3 regions of the Bacillus sp. 41-22 genome follow, and region 2 is predicted to be linked to each of the others. Evidence: riboswitches for the same ligand, from Rfam matches in the RefSeq annotation. Region 2 holds a riboswitch; each other region holds the start of a gene.
What was found. Region 2 has a riboswitch for lysine ahead of LCF45_RS08975 (aspartate kinase). Riboswitches for the same ligand answer to the same signal wherever they lie in the genome.
Positions count from the first base shown of each region.

Region 1 (10,482 bases), 900 kb from region 2:
GGTGTCATCTTAAGTAAATGCCCCATAAATTTTGAACGCATCGTTTTCTCGAGTACGAACGCACCGCCAAATAGTTGGTGCTGCCAAATGAAAGTAAGTACATACCCACCAATCGTTACCCCAAGTAAAATAAGAATATATTGCATAATCGCCTCATTCGTTAAGGCTCCCGTTTTAATATTATCAATTGTAATCCCTAACACTTTCGGTGGAATTACCTCTATCACGTTTACAATTAAAAGTACCCCAATTGCAATACTATACCTTTTCCAATGCTCTCTAAAAAACCAGCTTAACTTTAGTAATACTGAAAACAATATAACCTCTCCTTTCTCTTTCTCGTTTGATTCACATTTCTTTATCCGCTATCCAAACCCATCACATTTACATTTCGTAAGCCATACAATTTCATCACATTTTTCCACCTTCCAAATTCTGATTTTTTATAGTAACCACGCAAACAAGGAAAATAAAGTGAAACTTTAATCAGTGGGGGTTTTGTTCATTCCCCACTGATTATTAGCCCGCAAATAGCGGGATAAACAAAAAAAAGCATACCGCCGCTTGACGATATGCAAAGAATGCATAAAAGCGTACGTTACGATATACGCAACGTACGCTTCTCATAAGACGCAAAGGTCCTATATATCCGCACGGGTTGCGTAATGATATGAATGTTTTCCGCCATTTAACAGAGCTAAGCCCATTACATTTACGATTACAATCATTACGCACACCCCCTTCATTTATTTTCCATTTATAATCTTACAACTTTATTGAGTATTCTGTCAATTGTTTTTTTCGCTTTAGAATAAAATAATCTTTTATCACAAAAAATGAAAGTGATGCATTCTACTTATAATTCAGTTTGAAATAAGGGAATCTTCTGTAAGAAAGGGCATACAAAACAAAAAAATAATAAGAAATCGTTTTCACAAACATTTCATTTGAAAAATATTATCAAACCACCTACAATCACCTTATACTCACTCTTACAAGTTGCTATTTTAGGAGGACTAATCATGACAACTAGCAATACGTACAAATTTTATTTAAACGGAGAATGGAGAGAAAGCTCTTCAGGTCAAACAATCGACATTCCATCTCCATACTTACACGAAGTAATTGGGCAAGTACAAGCAATTACTCAAGGAGAAGTAGATGAAGCAATTGCATCTGCAAAAGAAGCTCAAAAATCATGGGCTGAAGCTTCTCTACAAGATCGCGCAAAATATTTATATAAATGGGCTGATGAGCTCGTAAATATGCAAGATGAAATTGCCGATATCATTATGAAAGAAGTCGGTAAAGGATATAAAGATGCGAAAAAAGAAGTTGTTCGTACAGCTGACTTCATTCGTTACACTATTGAAGAAGCTCTTCATATGCACGGAGAAAGCATGATGGGCGATAGCTTCCCTGGCGGAACGAAATCTAAACTTGCGATTATCCAACGCGCACCACTTGGTGTTGTATTAGCAATCGCACCATTTAACTACCCAGTAAACTTATCTGCTGCAAAACTTGCACCAGCATTAATTATGGGTAACGCTGTTATTTTCAAACCAGCAACTCAAGGTGCAATTAGTGGTATTAAAATGGTTGAAGCACTTCATAAAGCTGGCCTTCCAAAAGGACTTGTAAACGTAGCTACAGGACGCGGTTCTGTAATTGGTGACTACTTAGTAGAACACGAAGGTATCAATATGGTATCGTTCACAGGTGGTACAAACACAGGTAAACATTTAGCGAAAAAAGCTGCAATGATTCCCCTTGTATTAGAACTTGGTGGTAAAGACCCTGGTATCGTTCGTGAAGATGCTGACTTACAAGATGCTGCAAACCATATCGTAAGCGGTGCATTCTCTTACTCTGGTCAACGTTGTACAGCTATTAAACGTGTACTTGTACACGAAAACGTAGCGGACGAGCTTGTTGGATTATTAAAAGCGCAAGTAGCTAAATTATCAGTTGGATCTCCAGAACAAGACAGCACAATCGTCCCATTAATCGACGACAAATCTGCTGACTTCGTTCAAGGCTTAGTTGATGATGCTGTAGAAAAAGGTGCAACAATCGTTATCGGTAACAAACGTGAGCGTAACTTAATTTACCCAACATTAATCGACCACGTAACAGAAGAAATGAAAGTTGCTTGGGAAGAGCCATTCGGCCCAATCCTTCCAATCATCCGTGTTTCTTCAGATGAGCAAGCAATTGAGATTGCTAACAAATCAGAGTTCGGTCTACAAGCAAGTGTCTTCACAAAAGACATTAACAAAGCATTTGCAATTGCTAACAAAATCGACACTGGTTCTGTTCAAATTAACGGACGCACAGAGCGCGGTCCTGACCACTTCCCATTCATCGGTATAAAAGGTTCAGGTATGGGCGCACAAGGTATTCATAAGAGCCTTGAGTCTATGACACGTGAAAAAGTAACTGTATTAAACTTAGTTTAATCTTATATGTAGCAGCTGATCTAATATTTAGGTCAGCTGCTTTTTAGTTAAAACCCTCCAGGACCTAATAACGAATTCTTCTCTATAATCTGATTATTACTATATCCATTGACGTATAAAAATACATTTGTTACTCTTAAACATGTTAATTTAATACATAAATCCTCATTCGTATCTCGGTGAGGTAGAGGTTGCAGTCATTAAGAGTATCATTTCAGGAGATGTAGTGGCATTGATGAAGAAATGAGAAAGGAATGATTGCCGAAGTAAGTCGTGTCCACCATACACGCTTGCTGGGTCTGCATTTAATAAGTGCAGAACTGTCACAAACGTTTCGTTTGTGGAGAGCTATCGAGAGGTATGTCGTGGGTTTCTTATAAGATAGAAAGCATGTAGCGGCAGATTACGTGCTTTTTTTGTTTTGTTTGGACCTTCTCTTCCTTATCAGGAAGACATACATATCTCCTCGCTTGACTTGGTTATACTAACTTTGGAGGTATTTTCTATGCAACAAAAAAAATGGGGCTTTTGGGTATTAACAGCTTTCGTTGTCGGTAACATGGTTGGCGCTGGTATTTTCATGGTGCCAAGTACGTTAGCACAAACAGCAAGCCCACTCGGTGTCACTTTAGCTTGGTTAACAACAGGGTTTGGTGTTTTAATGCTAGCTCTTGTTTTCGGTAATTTAGCAATTCGTCGTCCTGATTTAACGACAGGACCACAAAGTCATGCATATGCTTTATTCTCAACACCAAAAAGAAAGAAAATGGCTGGTTTCAGCATGGTATGGGGATATTGGGTTGCAAACTGGGCAAGTAACGTTGCCATTATTACATCTTTCGCGGGATATTTATCGCTCTTCTTCCCAATTATGAAAGATACACGACTACTATTTTCAATTGGCTCTTTCAATATAGAAGTTGGAAAACTAATTACATTTACTATTTGTTCTGTCTTACTTTGGGGAACACATTTAATTTTAACAAACGGTGTAAGCGGAGCTGGGAAGCTAAACTTCTTAGCAACAACAACGAAAGTGACTGGATTCCTTCTATTCATCGTCGTTACGTTATTTGCGTTCGAAGCTTCAAAGTTTGGACAATGGTACACACCAATGATCGATAAAGAAGGCGTATCACACGGTCTACTTTCACAAGTAAACTTAGCTGCTCTTACAACACTTTGGGCATTTATCGGGATTGAATCAGCCGTTCTTTTATCAAACCGAGCTACCTCTCCAAAAACGGTAAAACGCGCAACTGTTGCAGGATTACTTATCACAGTTGCAATTTACTTAGGAATTACAATTTTAACAATGGGTGTACTTCACGTTGATAAATTACAAGCTTCTGAACGTCCATTAGCAGATGCATTAAACGCTGCAATGGGTCATGGCGGCGGGAAACTTATGGCATTACTTGCTCTTACTTCCCTATTCGGTTCAATATTAGGCTGGATTTTATTAAGCTCAGAAGTACCTTATCAAGCAGCAAAAGAAGGTTTCTTCCCTTCCTTCTTCGCAAAAACGAATAAAAAAGGAAGTCCAATTCATTCACTACGATTAACAAACATTATGTCGCAAGTGTTCTTATTCTCAACATTATCAGGAACAATTGCGGAAGCTTATACATTCGTTATTACCGTATCAACACTGGCCTACCTCATTCCATATCTCGTTTCACCAATCTTCCAGTTAAAACTAGTCGCAACTGGTGAAACATATAAGAATGAAATGGGTTCAAGAATTATGGATGGTGTAGTTGCAGTTATCGCACTTTGCTATGCACTATGGGTTATTAAAACCGGCGCATCCGATATAAAAACATTTCTTCTCGGAATTGGTTTATTCGGAATTGGCTTTGCCTTCTATCCATTAATGAATCGTGATCAGAAAAAAAATAAAGAAAAGAAAAACGAGCAAGTTGCGTAACGCAATTTGCTCGTTTTTTACTTTATAAAACATATATAATAGAAAAAAGAGGTGAAAAACATGTCAATCGAATCACTATGGAGCTCTCGCTTTCAACAACATATTCAAAATGCCATCACATACTTTGCACGTATGATTAACGGTTTACTATATAGCTTCATCTTCGTCTCATGTGTAGGTGCATATTATTACGCTAAGTTTCTTAAAACGGATCCTTCTAAAGGAATATCTTTATTACTCATCACGATCGTACTTACACTCATTATAACGAGATGCCAAGTTCGCACATTTATTCAAAAACCGGACGCTGTCTATTTACTTGCATTAGAAGAGAAATTAACATCTTATTTTAAAAAATCTCTTCTATATAATTACATCATTCAGCTTTTCCCGCTTATATTTACGTTCCTTGTTATCGTACCGCTTGCCATGCAATCATTACAACTAACCGTACCTTTCTTATGTACAATCTTTATAATTTTAATGATTCTAAAGGGCTGGAACATATACATACATTGGATGTGGCGTGATAGTTATGAAAAAAGCATATGGTTTATCATTCGCATTGCTTGTAACGCCCTGATCATTTACATGCTGTTTTATACTGCAAATGTGATCGTGTTAGGCGGACTACTCTTACTTCTTGCTTTCCTGCTTCTATACACGAAGAAACAACCTACAAAACGAATACCGTGGGATTACATAATCGAACAAGAAGAAAAAATGGACGTTCGTTTCTATCAATTTGCTAGCATTTTCACCGATGTTCCGCAACTGAATAAGCAAGTAAATAAAAGAAAATGGCTTACAAATTGGATTGAACCTTTATTACATAAAAAACGAGCAACTTTCTTCTATTTACATACACTAGCATTTTTACGCGGTAATGATTATTTCGGTATATATATTCGCTTAGGGTTGATCGGTGCTTTCGCTCTATATTTTATTCCGAATATATATGTAAAAGGTGCTATCGCTTATATCGTCCTATATATGATTTCTATGCAGCTCCGTTCCCTGTGGAAATATTTTTCAGGAAATATTATTGTAGCATTATATCCAATTGATACTGAAGAACGAATGAGTCAATTTCTTAGCTTAATTTTCATATTGCTAAGTATTCAACTCATTGTATTTTCAAGTGTTATACTCATTGCCACAGGGCAATTTTCACATAGTCTTATCATTATGATTATCGGGTTAATCTGGATCAAATTTATTATTGTACCAAAAACGAAGCAACGCGTTTCTTCGTTTTAACGAAAAGAATTATCTTAAAAGCCAAGGAGAAAATAAATTATCTCCTTGGCTTTTTTATTTTTCTTCCTCAAACAAGAATCATTGAAACAACCGATATTTTATGATTTTTACATACAAAAACGATAATACATGTTTACGTCCTAATAAAAAGGGTAGTTATTAAATTAACAGGGCAAAGGAACTGGAGGGAATGAAAAAATATGAATTAAAGTTTCACTTTATAAAAGGCGTTGCTCAAGGACGATTCTGGAACCGATTATATAATATAAGGAGCTGATTGCAATGAGTAAAAAAATTGCTATTTTAATAACGGATTATTTCGAGGACACAGAATACACAGAGCCAGTAGAAGCTTTTAATCAAAAGGGATACGAATTAACAACTATTGAAATGGAAAAAGGTAAAACGGTACACGGTAAACAAGGAAAAAGTGAAGTCGTAATTGATAAAAGTATTGATGATGTTTCTCCAGAGAACTTTGATGCCCTCTTTATACCAGGCGGATTTTCCCCAGATATACTTCGTGCAGATGAACGTTTTGTTCGCTTTAGCAAAGCATTTATGGATGCGAAAAAACCTGTTTTTGCTATTTGTCACGGCCCCCAATTACTCATCACTGCACAAGCACTTGAAGGACGCGATGTGACTGGATATAAATCCATTGAGGTCGATTTGAAAAATGCCGGTGGAAATTTTCATGATAAAGAAGTGGTTGTATGCCAACATCAGCTAGTAACAAGTAGACAACCGGAGGACATCCCAGTGTTTATTGAAGAATCATTGCGTATATTAGGGTAGTTATTAGAGGTTAACCTTTTTATTTGTAAAAAACAAAATTAACACCATATGAAACATTTCTTCATCTTTAATGATTTTTTGAGACAGCCTCTTTTCTCGTCCCAAAATTTCTAATCACTTTTCATAGGCAGTTCTCATATAGTGAAAATGACTATACAATTCCTATCCATAAGTTAAATAATGATTTTACACATATAAATAAAAAAGATAGGAGCTCTATTATGAACAACAATCCGCCTGCAACGCCCCAAAACAACTCAGAAGAAAATAGCCGTGACATTAAATTGCAAACATTACGGGTCATCGGACTCATCGTCCTTATTAGTGGTTATATTCTCGTCGCTCTCTCAGAAGTAGGTGAGCTGAAAACCTTATTAACAAACCCTAACGCCAATCCTGATTTAGCTGAAGTTGATCCGTTTTAAAAATTATATAAAAAGCGAGTCCCAGTATAACTGGTTCGCTTTTATATAGTTTCATCCAATCTGAGAAACATTTCCTTCATTCTGATACTTCTCTTTCCCTATCGCCTTCATAAATAATAAAATACTGCTCATACCAACGATGAAATATAGAGCGCTCATGCCCCAAGATGCAATAAACGAGCCTAGCATAACACCTAATGCCCCATTCATTTTTGCCACTTGAAAGACCATTCCGTTAATCGCCATATATGAACCTCTTGCCTCATCCGGCACCATGTCCGCCATTATAGATTGACGAACCGGCACATACATCATCTCTCCTACAGTTTGGAAAAGCCCTGCAATTAATAAGATCCATAAACTATTGCTCGTTCCGAGTATTGTAAATCCAATTGTGTAAATGAATAAACCTACATATAAAATTTTCAAATCGTTGAAGCTTTTCAGCATTTTAATAAGAAGCGCTGAACATAACACAACTAAAATTGTATTCTCTGCCGATATCCAGCTGAGCATTCGAATACCTGTTAAATCGAATGTAAAACCATTCCCGAAGAAAAAGTGCACCGTTTCAAATTCCTTCTGTAAACGTATCCCTAAATAATTATTAATTTGAAACTCTAACGATAGTGTACATATACTTGCTGCACAAAAAATTAAAAACGCTCTATCTTTCATCACGACTTTATAACTATCTGCCATATCTTTTAATACATTTTTCTTCTCCACCGTTTTTCGTGCCACATACACTTCTTCCATATATACAGCCATCACATATAAAGTAATAACTGCAATAACTGTTAATCCGATAAACAATTGCAATCTATAGTTCTCAAATAGTAATCCGCCAAATATTGCTCCAATCGCAATTGATAAGTTAATAACCCAGTAGTTAATGCTGTACATCACTTTTCGATTTTCAGGTGTACTCACATCTATTAACATCGCTTCCGTCGCTGGATTCATAAGTCCAGATCCTAAACTATTCACTAACATAAACACAAATGTTAGCCACGGTGAATCTACATAATCTGAGTTCGCAACTCCCATACAAGCTATGGAAACGACTTGTATACTTTGGCCGATGATCATTACTTTTTTACGACCGAGCCGATCTCCAACATACCCACCATATAAACCGATAATTAATGCAGCTAGCACATTGATGAGTAATAAAGCACCAGCAATCGCACTACCTAACTTTATTGAAAAGTAAATTGCCATAAATGGAAAAATCATTGTGGATACAGTGCGTGTTAAAAACGAAGTTATAATTCTGATTTTTATATTTCGGTGCATACTCCAAAATCCCATTGTTTCCCCCTCCTTATGCTTATTCATTTTACTTTGAAAAAGAGGAAGAAAAAGGTTAGAATATTCTAAAGAGTTTCCCCTTTTATCCCGCATTAACGGGCAGTAGGACCCCCACTGATTAAAGTTTCACTTTATTATAGAAGGAAGTGTATATATGAAAATTATGGACTATTACATTCGTTTAAGATTACATGCACAAGACCAACAACATATACGAAATAGCTTACAAGAATTAGCGGATGTTTTATATTGCAGTACGAAAAACGTAAAGATTTTATTAAAGAAAATGAACGAGGATCAATTCATTAAGTGGACACCAGGGCGTGGTCGCGGAAATAAAACAGAAATTATATTTGCACATACTTTAGCAGAAGCGATTGAATCCTATACAGATGAACTGTTAACCCAAGAAAAATTAAAAGATGTCTTTCTTCTTTTAAAAGAGCCCCTTCCTCTTGCAATTCAAAAAAAGATAGAAAATAAACTACATCATCATTTTGGATACGAACCTTCAAATGATATGTATGACATATTGAAGATCCCTATATCAAGAAAGATATTACCATTAGATCCCGCTTTTACGGCTGTAACAACAGAGGGTCATCTTATTAACCAAATTTTTGATACATTAGTCATTTATAACGATATTACAGAAAAAATGGAACCACACATTGCACATACGTGGGAATTAAGCGAAGACGGGCTTACGTGGACGTTTCATTTAAGAAAAGATATATATTTTCATAACGAAACTGTTCTAACTTCTAAAGATGTACAATTTTCATTTGAAAGATTGCAGCAAGCTCAATCTCCTTACGCATGGTTAACACAGGAAATTGTTCAAATTGAAACACCATCACCACTGCAAATACGATTTCATTTAGCAAAACCTAACGTTTTTTTCTTACGTTATGTGAGTTCCATGCAACTCGCAATTTTACCGCATGATGCAGTTATTCAAAATCATCACTACATAGGTACTGGACCTTTTAAACTTACTCATTACTCTGAAGACAATATCGTACTCGAAGCGTTCACCCATTATTTTAAAGAGCGTGCGTTATTAGACCGTATTGAATTTTGGGGTATTCCTGATCATTTGCAAATAGATGCTGATTATGAACTACCAAATGAAGAGGAAAATGAAAGGCATGATATACAAATAGAAGAAATAGGTTGTATTTATGCTAGCTTCAACTTTACAAAACCTGGTCCTCATCACGACATTCACTTTCGAAAGGCTTGGAGAGAACTATATGACGTTGAAACGATACTTCATAGCATAGAGGGTAGACGAACAATTGCTGCATCAAGCTTTTTTCCTGAAAGAAGCCGTCAAGTTCCTAACAGGTCCTACTCTTTAGAAAAAGCGAAAGACTATTTAAAAAAGAGCACCTATAATGGAGAAACGATACATATTTATTTCTTCGCATTTAAAGATAGTGCAAATGATGCACATTTCCTAAAAGAACGCTGCGAACAATTAGGAGTACACGTAGAACTTCACCCATTTCTCGTTTCAGATTATATGGATCGTTCTATTGATAAACATGCGGATATTATTTTCATGGGGGAAGTATTTGCTACCGATCATGAAATTGCATTTTTAAATGTATTTAAAAATAAAAGTTGCTTCGTAAATCGATTCATGGACCCACACTATGCAAAACAAATTAATTGTTTACTTGATACCTTTTTATTAGAAGACAATAAAGAAAAACGGTATAAGCTCATGTATGAGATTGAAGAGTTTTTACAAGCTGAAAAAATCATTTTATTTAACTATCACGTTTTAAAAAGAAAAACATATCCTTCTTCTTTAAAAAACGTAACAATTGATTCATTCGGTTGGGCAAATTTTGCAAAGTTATGGATACAGCCATCCCCGCATTAAATACGGGGATGACTGTAATTATTGAATGACTTCTTCTAAATGGTTCTTCAAGTTCTCTAAATACTTCTCAACAGTAGGATTTTTCACCACATCATAACAAGCAAAACTCTTTAACGGACTCATACCAAGAAACTTCTGCACACGATGTAAATGACTAAGTGCTGATTCTAAACTTTCTCCTTCAAAGAACTTCGTCTTATCTCCGAATGCTTTTTCAGGTGCATTCCAAGTTGTAGAAAACATATACTGCTTCTCTTTTAATAAACCACCTGTTCCATATTCATCTGCACCTTTAAAGAACAAACCGTATTCATACACTTCATCCATATATGTTTTAAATAATCCCGGTACACTAAACCAGTAAATAGGTGTTTGATAAATTACAACATCAGCCCATAG
Region 1 covers NZ_CP084035.1:840,459-850,940, reverse strand. Annotated here, with positions in the region: gene LCF45_RS04365 (ABC transporter ATP-binding protein) at 1-317, opposite strand, end outside; gene gapN (NADP-dependent glyceraldehyde-3-phosphate dehydrogenase) at 1,023-2,462, shown strand; lysine riboswitch at 2,640-2,821, shown strand; gene LCF45_RS04355 (amino acid permease) at 2,968-4,392, shown strand; gene LCF45_RS04350 (ABC transporter permease) at 4,453-5,652, shown strand; gene LCF45_RS04345 (type 1 glutamine amidotransferase domain-containing protein) at 5,935-6,450, shown strand; gene LCF45_RS04340 (hypothetical protein) at 6,672-6,875, shown strand; gene LCF45_RS04335 (MDR family MFS transporter) at 6,927-8,189, opposite strand; gene LCF45_RS04330 (SgrR family transcriptional regulator) at 8,344-10,083, shown strand; gene LCF45_RS04325 (NAD(P)H-dependent oxidoreductase) at 10,102-10,482, opposite strand, start outside.
Region 1: linked by a shared signal. The riboswitch ahead of LCF45_RS04355 (amino acid permease) and the one ahead of LCF45_RS08975 (aspartate kinase) in region 2 are both predicted to bind lysine.

Region 2 (10,482 bases):
TGCTCTTACAGCTGAATACGCCGGCTGAAATCCCCCTTCCATAAGTCCATATAATGCCACGAGTACATATAATAGCGTAATCGTTAACAAATCCATAAATATAAGTGTTGCAAGTAATAGCATTAATATGCAGCGGATTATATCTGTAAATAACATCAATTTCACCCGGTCAATACGATCCACGACTAATCCAGCAAACGGTAACGCTAGAATATTAGGAAGCATGTACATTGCCATAGTCATTCCCATTACAACTGTTGAACCAGTTAATGAATACACAACGACTGGCAGAATAACCATCGTTATCGAACTACCTAAAGTCGAAAGTAATTGCCCAATCCATAAAAACTTGAAGTGTGGTGACACTTTAACTGGCAATAATAATTTACCGACATAACCTAAATTTTTCTCTGTTGGTATTTCTCCTTGCATATCTCTCTCCTCTTTTCAAATTAAGTTAATACCTAAGATTAAACACAGAAAATTCAATCTTTATTACCTTTAATTATATATGAACTGTTAAATTATTGGTAAAAATATAAAAAAGAAAATCATAATGAATCTACAAATATTACGTGTTGAATATAAATAAAAAAGGTGTTTTCATATATGAAAACACCTTTCCACTTTATAATTTTAAGTTCTTCTTCAATGTCCAATATTTTTCTGGAGCATTTTCAAGTGAGAATTCTACCCAGCCATTTGGATCTTCACGATATACATTTACTTTTGTACCATTTTCTAATTTTCCAACTTCATTTTGTGTAACGTTTGGTACACTCTTAATTGGATTGTTAAACGGGAATGGAACTTGATAGTAAGATCCTACAGTTTGAACAGTAGCTTTCGCATCTTTTGCATAATCTTTATATGGAATTGTTTCGCCTAATGCCTCTACATTTAATGTATTAGGGTTTTTCGGTAATCGTTTTACATTTTGATAATCTTTGTTATTGAAAGGCTTAATACGCTCCATAATATTAGCAATTTTGCCAGCCCATTCTTTATCAGTTGAATACATTACATTCATCGCAGGTAATGTGTAACCTTTGAAATACTTAGCACCTTGTTCTAAGTAATTCTTTCTCACATAATCAGCATTGTATGAAATACTTAATCCATAAGATGGTAAATATTTTGCATGTGCGAATGGGTCCCAATCATACGCTCGTAGTCCAAATAAATTATGTTTGCGATATGCAATTTCTGATTTCCCGTATCCAGACTCTAAGATTGCATGTGCTGCTAAATATAAAGAGTTCACGCCATACTCGTTTTGCGCTTTAATAAAGTCTTGTCCAACTCCAACAAGCGGACTATCGGGATGATATCTTTTAATATAATTATCAATCTCTTGAGCTGTTACATTAGAAGGTAATGTTACATCTAAATCGATATATGATGCCATGGCATTAAATAAAAATTGTGCATATTCTTCACGTGTTAAAACACTAGTTGGATTAAATGCACCTGCTCCATTACCTGCAGCAACGCCGTTAGACTCTAATGCACTAATCGCATCATTTGCCCAATGATCTTTCGGAACATCATTAAATGTATGCTTAGCTTTTACTTTTAGTTTAAAGGCTTTCTGTAAAATTACAGCCATTTCAGCACGAGTTAAAGATTCTTTCGGTCTAAATGTTCCTTTACCATCACCTACGAAAATCCCCATATCTGTTAAAGTTAAAATTTCATTTTGGAACATTGTCGTTCCTTCGCTAATATCAGAGTATGGATTTTTATATTCGCTTTTCGCTTCTGGTTTTAATGCACGATATATTAATGCGGCTACTTGCTCACGATTTACAACATCCCCGAATCCAAACTTACCATTATCATATCCTGCAATAATTTCTTTTGATGTTAAATTAGTAATTGCTTTATACGACCAATGATCTTTCGGAACGTCTGGAAATTCCTTTTCAGCTGCAAATGAAGTTGCCGGAGCCATCACTACTTGAAGTGCGACTGTCACTGCTAACACATTAGAAATAACTTTTTTCATATTTTTTTAACACGTTATGTATATGCTTGTCCCGTGTTAACTTGCCTCCCTTTTCAATAAAATTTTCCCTATTAAACTAACAAACTCTTAATTAGTCAACAGTAAAAGTATACGTGATACAAATAAACTAATCTACCATTATTTTATTTATAATCAGCATAATACGATATATCTTTTTATTTTGATACAAAATTATATAAGCTCATATAAAAAGTCCATCATCTCTATATAGATGATGGACTTAACAATTAATATTTTTTATTTAGCTAAACGATATTTTGAAACATCGAAACCTTTCCACTCATAATAATCTAAAATCCCAGCATAAACTGCCTCTGCAGCAATTTGTCTTCCTGATTCAGTAGCTAATTTGCCATTATCTATATTATTATCAATAAAGGCAAGCTCTGTTAAAACTGCTGGTACTGTATTTTTATTTACTACATAAAACGAATGATCATCTTTTATATCTCTATCTCTTGTATGTAGTGCCTCTACTACTCGCTTTTGAATTTTTTTCGCTAATACTTCGCTATCCTTTTCAATCTGTGTCTCTTCTCCACGCTTGGATTTTTTATAATAATATGTTTCCGTTCCATAACCATCATGATTTTGAGAAGAGTTTGCATGAATGCTTACAAATATATCTGCATTGTTCTCTTGACCAAATTTCACTCGATTCACAAGAGACTCATTCTTGTTACTTCCTGGATTTCCGTTCTCTTCACGTGTTAACAAAGCTTTTAAAGGTGTATTTTTTTCTAACAATTGCTGTAATCTTAAAGATATATCAAATACAATTTCACTTTCCTCTACACCTTGCCCTGGATTCCCTGGATCAAATCCTCCATGACCAGGATCAATAATAACTACCTTTTCTACTAAAGGGTTACCTATTTTAAGAGAATCTGCCTTTTTAATAAATTGAGCTGCCTCTGCTTTAGTTAGAATTTTTTCAGGCTCCCATTTATCACCAGTACCAACAGAAATCCCTAATTCAACTAGGATGTTAGCTTTTGCTTTCCCCCAGCTTTTTTCTAAATCACTGAATTTAGTTGCTGGAGTACCATTTACTTTAGAATCTAATTTGTAAGCTTCTACAATAAGAGAGGCCATTGAAACCCGGTCAATTTTCCCAGTTGGATCAAATACGCCTGGGCCTTTCCCTTTAACAACACCAGCTTTTTCTACAGCTGCGATGTATGGGGTATACCATCCGTTTTGAGAGTCACTGAAAGATGGTTTAGCATCTTTATCGAATGGTAAGTTTAAGATTTTAGCCATCATTGTAGCTGCTTCTGCACGAGTGATCTCTTTTCCAGGCTCGAACATTCCTTTCTCGTTACCTGTAACTGCGCCTTTTTCTGCTAAGTAGTTAATAGAATCTTCTGCCCAGTGCCCTGCTTGGACATCTGGAAACGTTTTTATTTGTGCGAAACTACTAGATGAATAAGATAATATACTAGCTGCGATTACTGCTGCTGCGATTATTCTATTTTTCATAGAATATATTCCCCTCTCAAGTACAATGTTTTTATATAACAGACTAATTATAATTCTGAAAATTAGTAATAGTCAATTGCATTTTGTATAATTTTGTCTTATTATTGTATTTTTTGGAACAAATAACTATAGTTAAACTATAAGAGACTCATTTCATCCCGCATTAACGGGCAGTAAGACCCCCACCTCAAAATTCAGCGAAAGCAAAGAAGTTAGGTGGGTGATCAACTGCCCGTAAAAGCCCGATTGGTGAGGGCTAATAATCAGTGGGAGATGAAGAACCCCCCACTGATTAAAGTTTCACTTTATAAGAGGAGAGATTCGTATGAGCACGAATTGGAAAAGCGTCGAACACCGCATTTATACAATGTGTATGATTCAACATAATAACGAAGTATTACTAATACAACGGCCGGATCATCTAGGCTTCCCTGGTTACATCGCTCCTGGCGGTAAAGTAGATTTTCCAGAAAGTATCGTTCAAGCTGCTAAACGAGAAGTAAAAGAAGAAACTGGATTACTTGTTTCAAATTTAACTTTTAAGGGATTAGATGAATACGTAAATCCGAAAGAAAATGTTCGATATATGGTATTTAACTATTGGACAGATTCATTTGAAGGTGAACTCCTTTTGAATCCTCCTGAAGGCGAATTATTATGGGTGCCAATTGATACAGCACTCAATCTTCCTATGCAAGATTGGTTTAAAGAGAGATTCCCATTATTTTTTGAAAAAGGTACGTTTGAAATTCAGCGTGTTTGGGACCAAGACTTGGATAAACAAGTTGCTATGACAATTACCCATACGTAAAAAAGCTTGGAATCTCTCCAAGCCTTTCTTACTTTCCCTCTATTTTCTTAATCTCATAATCAATTTCTAAAAAATTAACTCCAAATATCCACATTCTATGATTAGCTTCTAATATTTGATCCTTTCTCTCTTTAATAATAAAAGTCTCTGCTAATGGTAAGCGTATTGTAAAGAAGCGGGTATGTAAGTATATCCCTTCATCTCCCTTACGACGCTCTCTTAGCTTACTTGTAATCATTAACTGGTTCGTATCATTGTACAACTTCAAAATACCAGTCATATTCGAATATGGTAAAGGCAATGCGATATTCATATATGTCTCGTTCTTGTATGCATGCTTTGAATAGAGGGCTACAAAAACAGACTCTCCTGCTTCATTTTTTCTTAGCCAAGCCCTTACATTCTCTCTTCCATCCTTCTCATCTATTATCCCAATGATAGAGCCATGCATCGTTTCCCACTTGCCGCCCATTCCTAAATGTATTTGTCCTACACGCTTACTCATTTTCTCATAACAAAATGCAACCGGGCGGAACCAACGAGTCCATTTAATATGCGATTGTAACTCATACTCTTTTGTATTTTCATAAAAACGAATAATACTTAAAGGAATCTTCGTCATGTCAAATGCCTCACTATGAAAATCATTCATTTTATCAACTAAACCTTTGTATTCCTTGCTATCTATTAAATTTCTGTTATGTAAAAATGCTTCACCAACTGTCGCATTTCCTCTTAACCTGCTCATTGTTTTCCCGTAATATTTATAATTCGGAGTACTCTTTTCAATCATCCAACCAAGAAAAGCTGGTAACGCTACTCCAATTCCATTTACAACACCGTGAATCCAGACCATTTGTGCAATTGTAATCGTCATTACTTGTTTGAAATTTCCGTATGAATATATGAGTGAAAACATTATTGTTACCATAAGTGTACTGGATGAAAGAGTAAGGAGAATCTTTGCACTTATAGCATTGAATTTCGTTCTCCATACGTAAATCCCATATCCATAAATGGCACATAAATATATGAACACTGCAAAAAATTCAAATACCCTCGAATACGTAATTCCTATTGCAACTGTCATTGGAGAAATGACGATGATAAACATAATAGAGTCATATAACTTACTTCCCCGTTCTCTTTTTCTTCCAAGTAAACCAGCTGATAACGGCAATAAAAATGCCGAATAATGAAAGTGTGCCGCTGTAAGTAAAACAATGTCAGAACTAAAGTGCATAATTGAAACCTTTGCTACTGAAGCAAAAAACCAAAAACCACCTAAAAACAAATAAATAAACGCACTATCGATAGCCGTCTCTTCTATCGGTTTCCATCCTCTTTCTAACAATCTACTTACACCAAATAACGCAACGATTCCTGTATATGCAAACCAAAGTAGCGCAAAGAAATAGTGATTTGTTACGAAAGCTAGCATTGCACTGATTGCTGCGATTGGATATAAAAACGATACAAATTTATAAAATAATACATACGATCCATTTCTTTTTTTCTTGTCAATAATACAAAAAGACATCGGTATAAATAACAAAATAGATAATAAAATAATTGCTTCAACTGGGTTTACATTTGACCACTCATATATTAGAAAAATAATATAGCAATCAAGCCCAAATAGTATATTTTTCATAACGTTTATTCCCTTTCCACAAATGTTCCCTTATATGAAAATAACGAACCAATTAACGGATTACGTACTTGTACATGAATTCGAAAACATTGCAGTGCATCATCATAACTTTCAACAATTTTTGCCTCTCCGTATAAAAATCTAGGTAACGGTATTTTTCTTCCAAACATAAAAAACCATTGTTTCTTTGAAGAAATATGCATCCCGCCTTTTTCATCAATATAAAAATTCAATGTAGAAACGAGTAAATGTGGCTCACCAAAATAATCTACAATTTCATTATTCTCTTCATCCAACTGCATAACAGCGTTAAAATATCTTTTCTTATTATGAAAATAAAAAGTACGATTCCACCGTACAAACTCATTTCCATGTTCATCTCGCTCAGCGGTATTATGTATCACAAACGGAACTTTTTGCCCTCGCTCAGAGAAAAACATTCGAAACTTCGATGTAATTTTTAATATTAATTTAACGAAAAAAGATCCTCCATAAATTTCATCCATTTCCCCTTCCCCAATAAAGCTATTTTCCTTTGTTATCGCATATCGTTCCTGCAATTTTGGATGAAGCTTTTTATAAGAATCCCCTAATAATCTTTCATAAATATTAACCATATACTTATCCCTTTCTCGTCCTCTTGCAATTTTTTGCGCTTGGCAAATTAGTGCTATTTATATAACCGACAATCGATAACCCTATTAGAAGAAAATTTAATGTAATCGGATTAAACGGTTGCGTAAAACTAGCGATATTCGTCGATCCTGCCGCTAATGTTAAAACTATCAACAATATAATATGCAATATAAATAGTTTTCGCTTTTGAAGTGGCAATAGCCACATAACACCCCATATTATTTCTAAAAATCCAACTATTTTAAGTATAAAAATACTACTTTCATTCGATCCGATTAGTGCAGAAAGCATCTTTACTTCTTCTGAATGAGTAAACATCAATTTCGGTACAATCCCTTGATATAACCATACGAAAGCAAATAAAAAGCAAACTAGCCAATACGTCATCGTTCTTCTAATTAGCAACTTAGGATGAAGTCCCTTTTCTAACCATAATTTTAAAGCATCAAAACTCCATGCTGTCGCCCAACCTAATAGTGGACGAAAAACATATAAATCTATCACATTTCCTATACGACCAAATCTCGTATCATAATCATATTGCGTTTCAAAATGAATATGTTCTTCATTCGGTGTATACTTCCAATAACCACGCCCTATTTGTATAAGTGATAATTGATTGTCTGTCCAAAATTTTAAAGAGGAAATGCGTTCTCCAGTTTCTTTTCTTATTTCACCTATCGATTCCCCTTCTCCGGCTATTTCAAGTCCAAATCCGATCTTTGTTTTATATAAAAACTTCTGTGGTTCTCCCTCTTTTTTTTCTAAATACGAAATCTCAGTAAAACGAGCATCCCACTCTGTATGTATATCAGGCTCTTGTGTATATGCCCATAGTTTCTCCATTGTTGTGTTCATTTCTGTGGCTACATAAATAGGCTTTTTCTTCCCCATCCTTCCACCTCCCATGCGCTATATTTTCAATGTACATGCAATGAATCGATTTTGCTACATTTTTCACAAACTAATTTAATAAAAAGATAGAATTTCAAAAAAATACAAAAAACACTTGATTCCCTGAAAAATTTAAATTATTATAAAACAAATGTTACCAACAACTTCATAAATCATACACTCTCGCCTAAAACGTGAGATAGAGGTTGCAACGCTTATAAGTATTCTAAAGGAGACACAGAGATGTCTATGATTTTAGAGGAAAGGAAGTGTTGCCGAAATTGATAAATTTCTCTGCATTTATCAATTGGGGCTGTTTTCGAATAGAAACAGAACTGTCATATGTACAGACGTGTACGTATGAAGAGCTATCTACAAAAAAGAGATATCATTTTTATGATATTCCTTTTTTGGCGGTTTTTTTATTAGCTCCGTTTTCTGTTTCCCTTTTCCTGTAACAGCACCATCCTCACTTATTTGAGATGGTGTTTTTTGTTTTTCTCTCTGGTAACTACAGGAATATTGGGATTTGTATATGTCCTAACCTATTCTTAAAAATGGACGAAAGAAGGAATTCGTAATGGAAACGATTGTACAAAAATTTGGCGGTACTTCTGTCGGAAGCGTCGAACGCATTCAACATGTAGCAAATTTAATTATTGAAGAATATGAACGAGGACATAGTATTGTCTCTGTCGTTTCAGCAATGGGAAAAAGTACGGATAAACTTGTAGCACTTGCTAACGCTATTACTGAAAATCCAAGTAAACGTGAAATGGATATGCTCCTATCTACAGGAGAACAAGTAACTATTTCATTATTAACAATAGCACTACAAACAAAAGGTTATAACGCGATTTCATTAACAGGATGGCAAGCTGGTATTACGACAGAATCTGTACATAGTAGTGCACGGATTACTGACATTAACACCACTCGTATTCAGTCTCACCTTACTGAAGGCACGATTGTTATAGTAGCTGGTTTCCAAGGAATAAGTGAAGAAAATGAAATTACCACACTTGGTCGTGGTGGCTCCGATACGACTGCTGTCGCATTAGCTGCTGCATTAAAAGCAAAAAAATGTGATATTTATACGGATGTGACCGGCGTATATACGACTGATCCACGAGTTGTACAAGATGCTTATAAATTAGATGAAATTTCTTATGACGAAATGTTAGAGCTTGCCAACCTCGGTGCTGGCGTATTACACCCACGCGCTGTTGAATTTGCTAAAAATCATAATGTAATTTTAGAAGTTCGCTCAAGTATGGAACAAGAAAACGGAACAATTGTAAGGGGAGAATGTAACATGGAACAACAATCAATCGTTAAAGGTATTGCATTTGAGGATAATATTACACGTGTCACAATTAAAGGATTAGAACAAGGTGCACTTTCAACAGTTTTCTCTACATTAGCAGCAGCACATATTAATGTAGATATTATTATTCAAAGTATTACAAATGAAGGAACTGTTCACCTCTCCTTCTCAATCCATTCTAATGATTTAAGAGAAACATTAGAAGTATTGGAACAAAATCAAGAAGCACTTCACTATGAATCTGTAGAACATGAAAATCATTTAGCAAAAGTATCAATTGTAGGATCTGGTATGGTATCTAACCCAGGAGTTGCTGCGAATATGTTCACTACTTTAAAAGAAGAAGATATTCATATTAAAATGGTAAGTACATCAGAAATTAAAGTATCTGTCGTTATTGACCGTCTTCATTTAGTAACGGGTGTTGAAGCACTTCATCAATCATTTATGGCGAAAATTGAACCTTTAGTGCAAATGATTTAATTTCCACCAGTAAAACTTACAACAAATTATACGAATCTATTTCCTTCCTATATAAATAGAAATAGGGTGGGAATATTTTGCGGGGAAGTCGAAGTTCTTTTATCAAATAGCAACTACAGTATCAAATTCTTGAAACTACTTGAAATGATAGTATTCACGAAATAAAGTTCGCGTATATTTCAATAGTAGAAAGTTTACGAAGTGTTTTTTGTTAATAAGTTGTTATATGACATACCCGAAAACACCTTGTCACATTTTCCTACACTGTGACAAGGTGTTTTTTGTTTAGAAGAGATTCTAGTATAATTATGAGGATAATTAGATAATAAATTTATACATATAAGGAGATAAAGACAATGACAAAAAACAAATTACTAAGAATGGACAATATCAGCATCGTTGTAGAATCTCTTGATAACGCAATCTCTTTCTTCGAGGAGATTGGCTTGAATCTCGAAGGGCGAGCTACTGTTGAAGGTGAATGGGCTGGTCGCGTAACTGGACTCGGTTCTCAGTGCGTAGAGATTGCTATGATGGTTACGCCAGATGGTCACAGCCGAATTGAACTTTCGCGATTTCTCACCCCACCTACTATAGCAGATCACCGGACAGCTCCTGTAAACGCCCTCGGTTATCTGCGCGTCATGTTCACCGTCGAGGACATTGACGAAATGGTATCCAGACTTACTAAGCATGGTGCTCAGCTCGTTGGAGAAGTAGTTCAGTATGAGAACTCGTATCGACTCTGCTACATTCGTGGAACCGAAGGAATTCTAATCGGTTTGGCGGAAGAAATCGGTAACAAATAATTAAGTAATTTTTTATAAAAAATTATTGGCTTTGCCAAACAGAATTTCATTATCAATTAAACCATATTTTTAACCACGTCCTAACTTTAGAACGTGGTTATGCTTGTTTGAGCTTTTAAAAATGTATTTTCATTTTACACATAGATTTCAAGACTCTATCCAAATCGTTCTTTAACATATTATCAACATCCCAAAATCATTATAAAATAATTTAATTATTCATTTTATCCTTTCCTAGGAAATATAACTGACTCTTCTCATTTTATATCTTATCGCTCTTTCCCATGAAAAAACGCTCTATATTCATTCAAAATAACTTTCTTCACATCCGAGTAAAATACCATCATGAATAGTGCA
Region 2 covers NZ_CP084035.1:1,742,179-1,752,660, reverse strand. Annotated here, with positions in the region: gene LCF45_RS09010 (MFS transporter) at 1-432, opposite strand, end outside; gene LCF45_RS09005 (S-layer homology domain-containing protein) at 629-2,008, opposite strand; gene LCF45_RS09000 (N-acetylmuramoyl-L-alanine amidase) at 2,267-3,511, opposite strand; gene LCF45_RS08995 (8-oxo-dGTP diphosphatase) at 3,837-4,322, shown strand; gene LCF45_RS08990 (YndJ family protein) at 4,351-5,976, opposite strand; gene LCF45_RS08985 (DUF4166 domain-containing protein) at 5,982-6,593, opposite strand; gene LCF45_RS08980 (DoxX-like family protein) at 6,598-7,506, opposite strand; lysine riboswitch at 7,699-7,885, shown strand; gene LCF45_RS08975 (aspartate kinase) at 8,087-9,316, shown strand; gene LCF45_RS08970 (VOC family protein) at 9,673-10,125, shown strand.

Region 3 (10,482 bases), 1.2 Mb from region 2:
ATTTGTAATGGGAGACAATCGTGAACAAAGTAAGGATAGTCGAAATGGTTTAGGATATATTGAAGAAGATAATATAATAGGAAAAGTGGAATTTGTGTACTATCCTTTTTCGAAAATGAAAATCATAAAATAAGTGGGGATTCACAAAACCCCACTTATTAAAGTTTCACTTTATCTTCTTTAAAAAACCTTTTGGATTAAATGATATGAAAAACTTATGTTTAGATTCATCGATTATGAAATTGCTATTTTTAGTTAAAAACTCTTCCACAGCTTCCATTGGGCCAGGGCCCCAATCAGGAAGGAGAGGATTTCCGTTAATACTTGTATCTTCTACAATAATGTAACTGCCAGTGGTTACAATAGATTTATAAAGTAAGAGTTCTTTCGATACATGTTCTTTACTATGATCAGAATCTAAAATAACTAAAATCACATCATCAGGTTTGCGCATACTTAATATTGATTGGACGGCCTGTACAGAAACAGATGAAGCTGTTAAATACGTAATTCGATTATGGGATGGCCGATTTGGTTGCGGAGTTATATCGATAGTAAGTACGTGACCTTTTCCAATTAAATCTAACATAGAAGCTAAAAACAGTGCACTACCACCGTAAAAAGTTCCGCATTCAATAATTAAATCAGGCTTTAATTCGTATAATATTTCTTGATACAAAAAGAGATCAGAAGGAAGTTTGCAGATTGGAACCCCGAACCAGTGTGTACCATGTAACCAAACGTTGCTGTCGTAATATTGTTTTAGAAATTCGCTACTAATGTTATCGATTTTGAATTCTCCTTTCTAAAAAGGATTCTTTCATACGTAAAGGGTTTACGTATGAAAGTTGTACTATATATTATGTGGTAAGGGATTATAAGGCGAGTGTTTTCACGTGAAAATAAGCCAAATAACACATGTGGAAAATGAATTGCTTATAAAAGAAGATGTAAATGAAAGGAAATGATCGTATGTATAAGTACACAATTTGCTTCATTAGAAAAGGAGATAATATACTGCTATTAAATAGAAACAAAAAGCCGACAATGGGAATGTGGAATGGTGTCGGAGGGAAAATAGAAGAGTATGAAACGCCATACGAAGGAGTTATTAGAGAAACGTTTGAGGAAACGGGAATAGAGCTTCCAAGTGTAACGTATAAAGGGAATGTTATGTTTCAAGTTAAAGACGAACCTTTGGGTAGTGAGGGAATGTATGTATTCCTTACTGATTTACCAGATGGAGTACATATTGATACGCCAGTAAGCACAGATGAAGGTATATTAGAATGGAAGTCAATTGATTGGATATTAGATGGTGATAATAGAGGTGTAGTTAGCAATTTGCAAAGATATTTACCAAGAGTATTAAAAGAAGAAAACAATTTAGAGCATACATTCACATATGATAACCGGAATATTATTGATTACACAACTACACTTTTGACAGAAGATGATACGAAAAAACGATATGAAAAACATCTCATTTCTCAATAGGATAAGATGCGTTAAAATAATAAGAAAAAGCCAAGTCCTTTATTGGGACTTGGCTTTTTTTGTAGGGAATGCTAATTCAAATTTTACTCTTCATAATTTGCTTTAATAATAAAGCGGTGTTGCTTCACATCGAAATATCCTTTTTGCAAGATGATTTCATGTATGCGATACAATTCCTCGGTATAGCTGTCTACTGTAAATTCAGGAATTTGCCACGGAATTGCTTGCAAGTAATAGACAACAGAACCGACATCATAAAAACGCTGAAGAGGGAACTCTTCCTTCGCTTCTAAAATTGTAAATCCGCTTTTTCTCAATTCACTACATGCCGTTTCGAGTGACCAACTTGAAAATTCGCTATTCAGCGGTGTGCCAAACTGCTCATTCAGTTCCGCACAATCAAGACCACCGACTTGTTGTGTAAGAAATGTTCCATTGGTGGAAAGACTTCTTTTCACTTCAGAAGCAGAATAGGATTCATGTTGATTCACAATTAAATCAAACTGACCATCTTGAAATGGTAAAGCAGTATCATCAGTCACTTCTACGACTATAACTCCTAAAGGTTCTAATTTCTTTCGTGCAATTGGGACATTCGGAGCATAGCCCTCAGTCGCATAAATAGTTGACGGGAACGGTTGTAACATAGATAAAAACTCTCCGCCACCAGTCCCCATATCTAGCATTGATTTTGCACGTTGCATAAGCTGGAAAGCAGTGCTACCGTATGACCATGATAGGGGCTCGCTATTCATACGGCCAGTTTCTGAAATGAAAGAAAAATCCCAGCCGCTAAAGTTAGTCTTTGCACTTTCTAATAGTGCTGAAAATAATGGATCACGTTTCATAATATGTCCTCCTATTTCGTTAATGAATGATATAGTAAGAACAGAGAAATGGAGGACCTCTTGTAAAGATGAAGAGGTTTTACGTTTCGTGTTCGAATAGATTCATACAAATTCGCTCCTTGCGAGAATAATTATTTATATATTCGGGATAATCGAGTGAAAATCCTTTGAACTATAAAGGGAAGGTAGATATTTAATGAAGAATTGGATTGAGTTTACAGACAAAGAGTACGACCGAATATGGGATAGGGTATATAGTGATTTTGAGTTTTCACCAAGTATGTCTATATTCCCATCATTTAAGGTGCCAAGTCCTTTTATAACATATGATATTTCTCATTACTTTGGAGAATCGGTAGATTTAAATGTATATGACGATCTGGAAGAAAAAGCATTACTAGTTTTTAAAGAGAATACAGTATCGAATGAATATATAATGGCACTTGATTGGCAACATGAATGTTACTGGGTAAATTCACATTTAAAGTTCGATAGAAATGAATTTGATGAGTGGACAATCCCGATTTTTCCAACTGGAGATTACTATTTCTTTATTCAGAAGGACTTTAAGTGGGGGTATTTAGGGCATCCGTGGGAGGAGAGTATAACGATATTTGGAAAAGAATTAATAGATGCTTTTGATCAACATAAACCGGAAATGTTTCATAAGATTTTAAGGCAGGGTTAATGTTTAAAAGAGAAAAAACGTTTATACTTCCAAATGAAGTATAAACGTTTTTATTATTAGCTGTTTTCATATAGATTGTTGCTTTCTTTACAAATACTTAAAAACAAAAATCTTTTGGTAAAGTGCCATTTTTTATCACCGTTCTTAATCCATGTTTCATAATCCAAGGATTAACAGGATGGTTTTTATCGAGTAATTCTCGCAACCATCGAAAAACGAGTTCTTTATCTTCTTTCGTAATATCATTAATGTGATTGGCTACAGATTTTTGAACATAATTAGAAGGGTCATTCATTAATGGCTCAAGAAGCTTTAAATTATTTCTGAAGTCACCTTTCAAAGCTCCTATTTTTTTTGCCCAAGGAAGTCTTGGCCTAGTACCTTCTGAAGCTAATCTTCTAATGTGGCTGTTTTCATCACGTAACCATTGCTGCAATATGTCCAAGGTTTCTTCATGGTATTTTTCAAGATAAGGACGAATGGCATATTCAGCAGTATTTCTTTTTGTTATTTCATACATTGCGTTGAATGAGGAGTCAAAATCGTTAAGCCCATATTTTTCAACGTATTTTGCGATAGGCATATACATATAACCCTTTGTAAATGTGCCGACTTCTGTTGTATTTTCTGGTCCTAATGTTTTCAGTAATATATGTATTGCTTCATTAAAATCTTTTTGTAATGCATTGTGTAATTCATCTGCTATTACTTCTATACGTTGCTTTAACTCTAAATTTTCAACTTTATATGTTACGGTAGATACAAAGTTTCTTTTAGAGAAATTAGGATCGTGTTTACAAATAGAATCAGCCATTTTTTCTGCTAATTCTTTGTTAAATAAAAATTTTAACGGAACATATTTGCCCATTTTTTCACCCCATTGGTCGGATAAAAACAATGTTTATTTTTTAATCGACAATCCATACACCAAAGTCTCACTAGGAGTCGTAATACTAAAACCTGTCGTCTTATAATCAAGTTTCACCGTATCACCAGTGTAATCTGTCGTGAATGAATCCATTTGTACGATAAGCTCCGCATCTTCATATACAACATCATCCGCATTATATGTATCCCAAATTAAATCGACATCAACGAAAATACTGCAAGAGTTTGTCATAGTTCCTCTAATGCGAATGATCTTTTTGTCTTCACGTACTAGTCTATGTATAGCTGCTTTTGCTTCATCAGTAATACGAATGTTCATGTAATCCCAACCTTTATTTATATTTCCTCTATTATTGCAAAAACAGGAGAAATAGGGAAGGGAGAAGCATTGCATTAAAAAAACGAGCAAACAATTTTGTTTGCTCGTTTTACTTTATTTCAGTTCACATTTATCAAGTGGAATGACTTTCGTTTTCTTAGTAAATTTATAACCTAACCATAGTACTAAGAAGAGTGGTAAACCGATGTAAGAAACGAGTACACCGTTCCAGTCGATAGATGCTCCTGTAAATGCTCCGTAGTTTTGACCTAAAATAACAATAACACAAAGTGTAAATGCAAAGATTGGACCGAACGGGAACCATTTCGCTTGATATGGTAAATCTTTCAAATCTTTCCCTTGTGCAATATAGGCTTTACGGAAACGGTAATGACTAATAGCAATCCCTACCCAAGCAATAAATCCTGACATCCCAGAAGCATTTAATAACCAAATGTATACAACACCGTCACCGAATAAAGAAGCGATGAAAGCGACGCTACCAACTACTGATGTTGCGATTAATGCGTTAACAGGTACACCGCGGCTATCTAATTTCCCTAAGAACTTTGGTGCTTTTCCTTGGCGAGCTAAATCCCAAAGCATACGAGTTGATGCATACATTCCAGAGTTACCAGCAGAAAGTACTGCAGTTAAAATAACAGCGTTCATAACAGAAGCAGCGAAGGCAACGCCCGCTTTTTCAAATACAAGTGTAAATGGACTTACTGTAACATCACTTGCTGCAAGGCTTTCAGTCGTATAAGGAATTAATAAACCGATAACGAGAATTGCTAAAATATAGAATAATAAAATGCGCCAAAAGATAGAACGAATTGCTTTCGGAATATTGCGTTCTGGATCAGCAGTTTCACCAGCAGCTACTCCTAATAATTCAGTTCCTTGGAATGAGAAACCAGCAGCCATAAATACACCGATAATTGCCATGATGCCGCCATTAAATGGTGCATCTGCAACAGTGAAGTTTTTAAAGCCAACAGATTCGCCGCCCATAATTCCAAAAATCATCATAAAACCGACAATTAAAAAGATAATAATAGTAACTACTTTAATAAGTGCGAACCAATATTCAGATTCACCAAAACCTTTAACAGATAAATAGTTTAAGAGAAAAATAATAGCTAAACAAAGTCCACTCCAAATAAGAGAAGGGGTATCTGGGAACCAAAATTTCATAATTAATGTTACGGCCGCTAGTTCAGCTGCAATCGTAATCGCCCAGTTATACCAATAGTTCCATCCAAGTGCAAAACCAAGTGATGGATCAACAAATTTTGTTGCATAAGTACTAAAAGATCCAGTAACAGGCATGTAAGCCGCGAGTTCTGCTAAGCTTGTCATTAAAAAATAAACCATAATTCCAATTGCGGCATATGCGACTAATGCACCGCCAGGACCAGCTGAATGGATAACACCACCACTGGCAAGAAATAATCCGGTACCGATTGTACCACCGAGAGAAATCATCGTAAGGTGACGAGATTTTAATCCGCGTTTTAATTCACCTTGTCCTTGTGTAGTTTGCGTTTTAGAGGTAGATTGATTTGTTGCGCTATTCATGTTCAACACTCCTTTTCTTGTAGGTTAGGAAGGAGCGGGGGAGAAAAATACAAAAAACCGCCAAAGGAATTAGGCGGAACGTTTCACAAATAACCACCCCATCATACCCTTCCGTTAAGATAGCACACCACGTTTACACGGTAATTTTGTAAACGTGACAGTTCTGTTCCTTTCGGAAACAGCCCCAGCTCATATTTCCAGAGAAGAAATATAAACTTCGGCAACTTTTCCTTTCAAACGGAGTCAGTGACATTCGCTGTGTCTCGTCCATTTTACTTTTAAAAGTCGCAACCTCTACCTCATCGGATTGATGAGGATTTATATATTGCTAAGATATTTAATATATGGCAATTGTAATGACTTTCTGAATATATTGCAAGGAATTTTGTTAGGAAAAGTCAAAAAATATCGGTTATTGTATAGGAAACGCTTGCAAAACTCCACCCGAACCTACTATTATGTAGCAATAAGCAAAGAAAAAATTGTTATACAAATGTTTCGCAAAAAATATTGAAAAACCCTTTAAAATTAAAAGAAAATTCAGAAAATATAATTCGACATAACTATCAGAAGGGGATTATTCCTTAAATTCGTTTCAAAGAATAAGTATAAATTCGATAAATAGAATGAATATTCTTTTTATTTCTGATAAAATTGAGGTATTGTTTAATTGAAAAGGGGATATCATTATGAAATTAGAAACGGAAAGATTATATATAGTACCGTGTACAGAAGAATGGATTCAAATTGCGGATAATCAAGGATACAATAGTGGTCCGCATATTGTAGGACATATAGAAAATATGAAACGAGATGCGGCTTCATTACCGTGGGGACCGTGGTATGTTATTCGGAAAGAGGATGATGTTGTTCTAGGTGATATAGGATTTAAAGGGAAACCGAATGAGCAACATACGGTAGAAATTGGTTACGGATTTATTGAGAAATATTGGAATAAAGGGTATGCAACAGAAGCAGTTAGTGAATTAATGAAATGGGCTTTTCAAACAGGGGAAGTGGAAACGATTATAGCGGAGACACTCCTTGATAATTATAGCTCTATTCGTGTCTTAGAGAAATTACATATGAAAAGAGTAAATAGTACTGAAACGATGGTCAATTGGAAAATAGAAAAATAAAAAATACCGCTCGAAGTAAATCGGGCGGTATTATTATTAATTATGGTAGCATTTGTTTTTGATCTTTCGGATAGCCGGCTGTCGATACGTTAGAACGATTGGAATGATTACGAACAGCAATAAAAATAGATATAATAACGACAAGACCAACTGCAACGTAAGAAAGTGAAATAATAGTTGGATCTACTTTAAATGTAGTAAGCAGTGTACGTATATTCGTAAAGATAATAAGTCCGCCAACGAGTACGCCAAGTAAATGAGAAGGAACGATGCGTACTAACCATGCGGCGATTGGTGCGGCAACAATACCACCAAGCATGAGGGCAAATACCCAAACCCAGCTTACTTGTTCCCAGCCAAGTGAAATGAAAAAGCCAATCGTTGCAGCGAGTGAAACAGGAAATTCACTCGTATCTACAGATCCAATAACTTTTCTAGCTTCATTTCCTCTTGCAAGAAGAACAGGTGTCGTAATCGGCCCCCAACCACCGCCGCCAGTTGAATCGACGAATCCAGCGAATAAGCCAAGTGGTACAAGTTGTTTAGCAGACATACGCTTATTTGAAGAAACAATTTGTTTTTGAATGATGAATCGTAATAAAATATAAACCCCTAAAGTAAATAAAAATATGGAAATGTACGGTTTAATTACATCACCAGGTAAATTGCTTAAAAAACATGCCCCAATAAATGCGCCAATTGCTCCTGGTAATGTAAGTCTGGAAACTGTATATTTATCAACGTTTCCAAATTTGATATGAGATGCACCAGAAGCGGCGGTTGTAACGACTTCAGCTAAATGAACTGATGCGGAAGCTACAGCTGGTGCGATACCAAACATTAATAATAGTGAGGTAGACGTTACCCCGTACGCCATACCAAGTGCGCCATCAATCAATTGAGCGAAAAATCCAATAATAGCAAAGACAATTAATTTCTGCATAAATAATCCCCCTGTAATAATAAATGAAAAAGACACTTTTCCCGTATGAGAAAAGTGCCTTTGGTTTTTCCAATCAGCAATAATTAAATTTGTTTTATTATAATACACATTAATCGTATAAATCAACTGGGTTTTAAAGTTTTTTGAATTGAACGAAAGAAAAATAAAATATACAATAAAAGGATGGAGAGAAAGGGGAGAAAGACTATGTTAGCATTTGATCATCTCGTTCACGCAGTGCATTGTACACCGGAAGAAGCAGCAAAACAAATGCAGGAGCATGGATTTCATACTGCATTAGGCGGTGAGCATACGACTTGGGGTACTTGGAATAGTTTATGTTATTTTGATTTATCATATATAGAATTTTTAGCAGTTCAGCATGAAGAAAAAGCGAAAGAAGCAGAAAATCCATTAGTACAAGAAACAGTGGTGAAATTAAAAAATGGAGAAGGGATGCTACAAATCGCAATTCGAACAGATGCAATTGAAGAACTAGCAGTTAAATTTAGTAAGCACGGCTTACATACGATAGGACCATTTGAAGGGAAACGGATGAGAAAAGATGGCCGGCTTTTAGAATGGAAAATGTTATTTGTAAAGCAAGAAGAGAATGGACCGAAATTACCATTCTTTATACAGTGGAATGAAACGGATGAAGAAAGAAGAAACGATTTACGTAAAATAGGGACGATCACTGAACATAAAAATAAAGTACAAGAAATTGAAACGATTCATTATACGGTGAAAAATGTTCGAGAAACAGTGCGGAAATGGAAAGAAGTAATGGAGCTAACTGCAAATTCAATCATACAAAATGAAGAATGGAATGCTGAGTGTCAAAGTGTATCGTTTGGTGATGTTCATGTGCAGTTTTGTGAACCAGTTGGAGAAGGGCTAGTACTAGAACGTTTGAAGCATCATGGCGAATATCCATTTGCAGTGGAGTTTAAAGGGGAAAATAAACGAGAGTATGAAGTGTTAGGTAGTTTGTTCGTATATTAATAGAGGTGAGTTTTGTGGAAGAAATGTTAAGAGAGATAGAAAGAAAACTAGAGTGGTCACGTATTGTAAAATGTACAGTTATTACAAAAGGTTTTTCACATGAAGAGAAGTATAAAATTGACCTAGAGAATCGAGAAACTTATTTTGTAAAAGTGTGTGATTCTTCTAATTATGAACGAAAACAAGAAGAATATATGTATATGAAACAATTGGAGTTATTACATATTCCAACGCCGAAGTTAATTCATTTCATAAAACTTGAGGGATTAAATAAATGTGTTCAAGTATTTGAATGGACCCAAGGTGTAAATGGTCAAGAGAGCTTAAGCAAGCTATCGGTGGAAGAACAGTATAATGCAGGAAGAAAAGCAGGGGAAATATTAAAGAGAATTCACTCGATAGAAAGAGAAAGTGCAAGTAATAAATGGGAAATATTTAGGTGGAATAAGTATGAAAGGTACATAGAGGCATTAGCAGATTATGAGGTGAATTTTCTGGATTTGAAGCCAGTATTAACCTTTGTAGAAAATCATAAAGACTTATTGAAAAATCGGCCTATCACATTTTTACACGATGATTACCACCCAGCAAATAGTATGATTCATAATAATGAATTTATCGTTATCGATTTTAGTGGATATGATTTTGGCGATCCAATACACGATTTTTATAACGTAGCGATTTTTACTACAAGAATAAGCAAACCATTTGCGGTTGGACAAGTTCACGGTTATTGCGGAGGCGATCCGTCAATCCACTTTTGGAAACTGTATTCATTATATGCAGCGATGACATTCCCAGCGGATATCGTATGGACAAACCGAACTACACCACATTTAGTAGAGGATATGAAAGAAAGATTGAACCGAATTATAGAAGATCATAATCATTTTTCATCTTATATTCCAAAATGGTATCAATCACAACATGAGGATATAATAAACAATAAATAACGGAGGGATTCATTTGGATAAAATTGCGGTAATTTCAGATATACATGGTAATATTCCGGCATTAGAATCAGTACTGAAAGATATTAAATTAAGAGGAATCGAACGTATTATTTGTCTTGGAGATTTAGTAGGAAAAGGTCCGCATTCTAGCGAAGTAATTGAAATCGTTCGTAAAGAATGTGAAGGAACCGTAATGGGAAACTGGGATGATTTCATTACAAAACCGACTGAATTTGAAGCGTTAAAATGGCATCAAAAACAATTGTCAGAAGAACAAAATGAGTATTTAAGAAGCTTACCATTTTCAATCGAGTTTTATATGAGTGGGAAACTGATTCGTATGTTCCACGCTTCACCGAGAAGTTTGTATGAAAGAATTCAACCACATGCAACAAGAGAAGAGCGTATTAGTATGTTCGAAAATAGTGAGCTCACAGAGAATATAGAAGGGGAAAGAAAACCAGATGTCGTTTGTTACGGTGACGTTCATCAGGCGTATGTGCAAAATTTTAGAGGGAAAACGTTATGTAATGCTGGTAGTGTAGGTAATCCACTTGAAATTACACAAGCTTCCTATTTAATTTTTGAAGGAACATACAATGAAAAAGAAGCAGCAAGCTT
Region 3 covers NZ_CP084035.1:2,905,486-2,915,967, reverse strand. Annotated here, with positions in the region: gene lepB (signal peptidase I) at 1-133, shown strand, start outside; gene LCF45_RS14940 (cephalosporin hydroxylase family protein) at 167-790, opposite strand; gene LCF45_RS14935 (NUDIX hydrolase) at 973-1,497, shown strand; gene LCF45_RS14930 (class I SAM-dependent methyltransferase) at 1,581-2,345, opposite strand; gene LCF45_RS14925 (DUF2716 domain-containing protein) at 2,542-3,033, shown strand; gene LCF45_RS14920 (DNA alkylation repair protein) at 3,131-3,901, opposite strand; gene LCF45_RS14915 (iron-sulfur cluster biosynthesis family protein) at 3,935-4,240, opposite strand; gene LCF45_RS14910 (amino acid permease) at 4,355-5,821, opposite strand; lysine riboswitch at 5,934-6,126, opposite strand; gene LCF45_RS14905 (GNAT family N-acetyltransferase) at 6,511-6,960, shown strand; gene LCF45_RS14900 (sulfite exporter TauE/SafE family protein) at 7,001-7,903, opposite strand; gene LCF45_RS14895 (VOC family protein) at 8,111-8,908, shown strand; gene LCF45_RS14890 (aminoglycoside phosphotransferase family protein) at 8,923-9,861, shown strand; gene LCF45_RS14885 (metallophosphoesterase family protein) at 9,875-10,482, shown strand, end outside.
Region 3: linked by a shared signal. The riboswitch ahead of LCF45_RS14910 (amino acid permease) and the one ahead of LCF45_RS08975 (aspartate kinase) in region 2 are both predicted to bind lysine.